DNA from 2 places in the Shewanella sp. GutDb-MelDb genome. Region 1 is predicted to be linked to the other one. Evidence: predicted binding sites of a transcription regulator. Region 1 holds the regulator's gene; the other holds the start of a gene.
What was found. Region 1 encodes MetJ, which represses methionine synthesis genes. Its sites were predicted from a motif close to TAGACGTCTAGACGTCTA; they were not measured.

Region 2: a site for MetJ is predicted at 1,128-1,145, ahead of metE (5-methyltetrahydropteroyltriglutamate--homocysteine S-methyltransferase). Genes of this name have one in related genera too.

What each region holds. Positions count from the first base shown of each region.
Region 1 is NZ_PJBM01000162.1:1,390-3,600, reverse strand. It holds gene metB (cystathionine gamma-synthase) at 1-864, opposite strand, end outside; gene metJ (met regulon transcriptional regulator MetJ) at 1,074-1,388, shown strand; gene CXF82_RS07085 (sulfite exporter TauE/SafE family protein) at 1,617-2,211, shown strand, end outside.
Region 2 is NZ_PJBM01000168.1:12,673-14,883, reverse strand. It holds gene metE (5-methyltetrahydropteroyltriglutamate--homocysteine S-methyltransferase) at 1-1,042, opposite strand, end outside; gene CXF82_RS07835 (LysR family transcriptional regulator) at 1,218-2,120, shown strand; gene CXF82_RS07830 (HDOD domain-containing protein) at 2,177-2,211, opposite strand, start outside.

The sequences.
Region 1 (2,211 bases):
AATTTCATGACCAGGGTGATCTTTAAGGCCGGGGTAATACACTTTCTCTACCGCGCGATGACGGGTAAGAGTAGCAAGGATCCGCTGCGCATTCGCCTGATGTTCACGAATTCTCACTGCAAGTGTTCGAATTCCGCGCAATGTTAGATAACTATCAAATGCACCGCCGGTAAGCCCCAAGGTATTTGACCACCAATGCAATAATTCGCCCAGTTCAGCATCTTTCGCCACCACGGCACCGCCGACAACATCACTGTGGCCATTGATATATTTTGTGGTCGAGTGAATAACAATATCAGCACCCAACAGCAGAGGCTGTTGCAAGATGGGCGATAGAAAGGTGTTATCAACCACAACAAGCGCGCCAACTTCATGGCTGGCAGCACTGATCGCCGTGATATCAACAACCCGTAACAATGGATTTGACGGTGTTTCTAGCCACACCATCTTAGGTTTGTTAGCAATGGCTGTTGCCAATGCCGCTGCATCGGTTTGATCAACCACTTCAAGTTTAAACTGGCCTTTCTTAGCAAGATTGGTAAATAGACGATAACTACCGCCATAACAATCATGAGGTACCACCAACAAATCATCTGGCCCAAGTAAACTGGTGGCTAAGGTGATTGCAGCCATCCCAGTGCAAGTCACAACGCCAGTACAGCCTTTTTCGAGCTCAGCAATAGCGTCACCCAAGATTGACCGAGTGGGATTGCCTGAGCGGCTATAATCGAAATCTCTTGGATTTTTGTGGCCATCAAAAGAATAATTGGTAGAAAGATAGATCGGGGGTACAACCGCACCGTGTTGGGTATCGGACTCAATGCCTTGGCGTACAGCTACAGTGGCTAGTTTACGCTCGGTCATGTACTACTCCTCTTGCTATATTTTCTTACTAGGGATGTCTGGACGTCTAAATGTACCTAAGCAATTCACCCTAGTCAACCAGTTTAGCCGTTTAGACGTCTAAGCATTTAGAAATCTATTTGCATTTGTCATAAAATAGAGGCAATAATTTGACTGTGCTGCATAAGAGGTTAAAATCTGCCCCGCATTTAAAAATTACAGGTGAGTCAATGACTGAGTGGAACGGCGATTATATCAGCCCATATGCTGAACACGGAAAAAAGAATGAGCAAGTTAAAAAAATTACTGTCTCTATTCCTTTAAAAGTACTCAAGGTGCTTACCGATGAGCGTACACGCCGCCAAGTGAATAACTTACGTCATGCCACCAATAGCGAATTGCTCTGTGAAGCGTTTCTACACGCCTACACAGGACAACCGTTGCCAAATGATGGTGATCTATCAAAAGATAGGCCGGATAGCATGCCTGCGGAAGTTAAACGCTTGATGGATGAGATGGGCATTGAGTGGGAAGAGCTAGAGTAAACCAGCTCAGTATTTGCAAACAAGGATCGCAAAGCGGTCCTTGTTTGCATTCGCTCGAGTAAAAAACCAGAAGCCGCGCCCTTCGGGTTCGTTTCTGTGCTGCTATTTTTTTATGACAAAAATGCGTTATGAGCTTTCGCTCAAACCTTGTCATAAAATCATTATTCTTTATTACAAAGACTCGAACAAAAAATAAGCTCGAAAATTTAACAACCTCTAGGTAGCCAAATGTTAGAGCCAAGCACGCTCATTCTCGCCTCAATCATTATATTTTGTGGTGCATTAACACAGAGTTTAATTGGCTTTGGTTTAGCTGTCATCGCAAGTCCGCTGTTATATATTATCGAGCCCTCCCTAGTGCCAGCATCAGTCATTATGATGGGATTCTCTACCGCTGTATTGACGCTTTTTAGAGAGCGTGGTCAGCTTGAGTTCAACGGACTGCAGTATGCGCTACTGGGACGTATTCCTGGCGGTATCTTAGGCGCTACGCTTATCGTAATAGCCCCTCAACCTATTTTAGGGCTGGCAATTGCTCTTATCGTTGCGCTCGCCGTTGGCTTTAGTTTGATGAAGTTTAGTATCCCTGTGAACCGTGTAAGTCTGTTTATTGCTGGGATCCTCTCAGGCGTCTTTGGCAACATTGCCGCCATTGGTGGTCCGCCGTTGGCAATATTACTCGCAGGTAAAGATGCCGGCCAGTTTAGAGCAGCCCTTTCAGCTTTCTTTATTTTCAGCTCAATGATTGCTTTGACCATTTTGGGATTTGCAGGGCTGCTAAAGCTTGAGCATTTGTGGGCATCGTTAATGCTATTGCCCTCAG
Region 2 (2,211 bases), on a different contig from region 1:
AAGAAAGTTGCTGTTTCAATTCTGGCGCTAATTGGGTTTCTACTTCCAAATCGACAGGACTATGCAGCAATGAACATGATGGTGCTAACCAGAGTCGCTGCTTAAGATCATTGGCCACATTTGAGATAGATTCTGCAATATGGTCCAGTTCTGCCGCCCATACATTGCGGCCATTGATGACACCAACCGATAGCACCTGTGTTGCTCTTAACGTGTCAACAAATGGCGCGAGCTGCTCGGGTCCACTAACAAGATCAAGATGTAACCCTGCTACGGGTAACTTAGCCACCAATGTATGATGATGGGCGATGCTACCGTAATAACTTGCCAGTAGAATACTCACTTCACTGCTTGCTAGCGCTTGGTAAGCTTGAGTAATCGCCTCGGTCCACTGACTATCTAACTCGAGCGCTAAAATAGGTTCGTCTAACTGCACCCATTCAACGCCTTGCGCCATAAATCGAGCCAATATTTTACCGTAGGCGATTAATAGCGCTGGCAACAATGACAGTTTATCAAACTCACTATCGACCGTTTTTGCCAAGTATAGAAATGACACAGGCCCAAGCAGTACCGGTTTGGCTTGATAGCCTAACGCCTGTGCTTCTGCGACCTCTTCAAATATTTGTTCATAGCCAATACCGAATTGTTGATTTTCGGTGAGCTCCGGCACGATGTAGTGATAGTTAGTATTGAAATACTTGGTCATTTCTGCAGCGGGAGCGTCTTTTCCTGTTGGCGCTCGGCCACGACCGACGCGAAACAAAGTGTCTAGGTCTATCCCATTTTCACCGCGGTGACGAATGGGGATCACATCTAAAGTGGCACTCAAATTAAGGATCTGATCATAATATGCAAAATCCCCAACCGGGATTAATGAGACTCCAGCATCAGCCTGCCAGCGCCAGTGTGTTGCACGTAATTCTTTAGCAGTATCGAGTAGATCATTTTGACTACTCTCTCCTCTCCAATACTTCTCTACAGCGAACTTCAATTCACGTAACCGACCTATTCTAGGGAAACCCAAACTATTTAATTGCATATTGTATACCTTATAGTGTTAAGATGAGCAAAATTCAGGCATACGCTCATCTGAATAGCATTATTCTAATATCCATCAGGATGTCTGGACGTCTAGAAGTTTATTGTGATAGTCTCTTTCATCGCAATCGAAATGAATTCAAGAGCAACATGAGAAAATTTCATCTGAGGATAAAATGATAGAGCTTAGACATTTACGTACATTAGTAGCCCTTAAGGAAAGCGGCAGCCTCGCTGGAGCTGCCAAGAAACGCTTTGTCACACAGTCGGCACTGTCTCATCAGATCAAAGAACTTGAAACCAGGATTAATTCGTCCATTTTTGTGCGAAAAAGTAAGCCTCTCTCTTTCACCCAAGAAGGTGCCAGATTGTTAAATCTGGCAGAAGATATTTTACCTAAAGTCATTGAAACTGAGTTTGACCTCAAAAAGGGACTTGAAGAGGGCGATAACAAACTTGGTGTCGGTATTGAATGCCATAGCTGTTTTCGCTGGCTAATGCCCGTTATGGAGCAATTCAGACAGGAGTATCCACAGGCCGATCTCGATCTTTCGAGTCGCCATCTTTTCGACTCTCTCAACGCGCTTGAATTAGGGGAACTGGATGTGGTGTTAACGTCAGATCCGGTACCAGGACAAGCAATTGCTTACCAACATCTTTTTGACTTTGAAGTGCGACTTGTTGTGTCCAGCGATCACCCGCTTGCAAAAGAGCAATATGTCACCCCGAAACAACTCGAAAACTTACCTATTTTAAGTTACCCAGTGTCGCTAGAACGTTTGGATATTTATCGCCATTTCATGGAACCTGCGGGCATTCAAGCAGGGCCGGTGATTAAGTGTGATCTCACCATGATGTTACTACAACGCATCGCGTGTAAAGATGGTATTGCTGCGTTACCAAACTGGTCTATTAGCGAAAGCTACGGCTTAAACCTCGTTAGCATTAAATTGGGTAGCGAAGGGTTAAAAAGACCCTTGTTTGGTGCTTATCGCAGAAATGGGGCTAGTGCACGTTTAGCGCAGCATTGGCTAGAGATGGTGGCAAAGGAAGGGATTTATCAACAGAAACTCGACTAACGATTTAATACTGTTACTCATAAAAAAAACCTGCTAACAGCAGGCTTTTTTATGTTCTATAACGGTCGCAATAATAGCTTTCTTTTAGCGA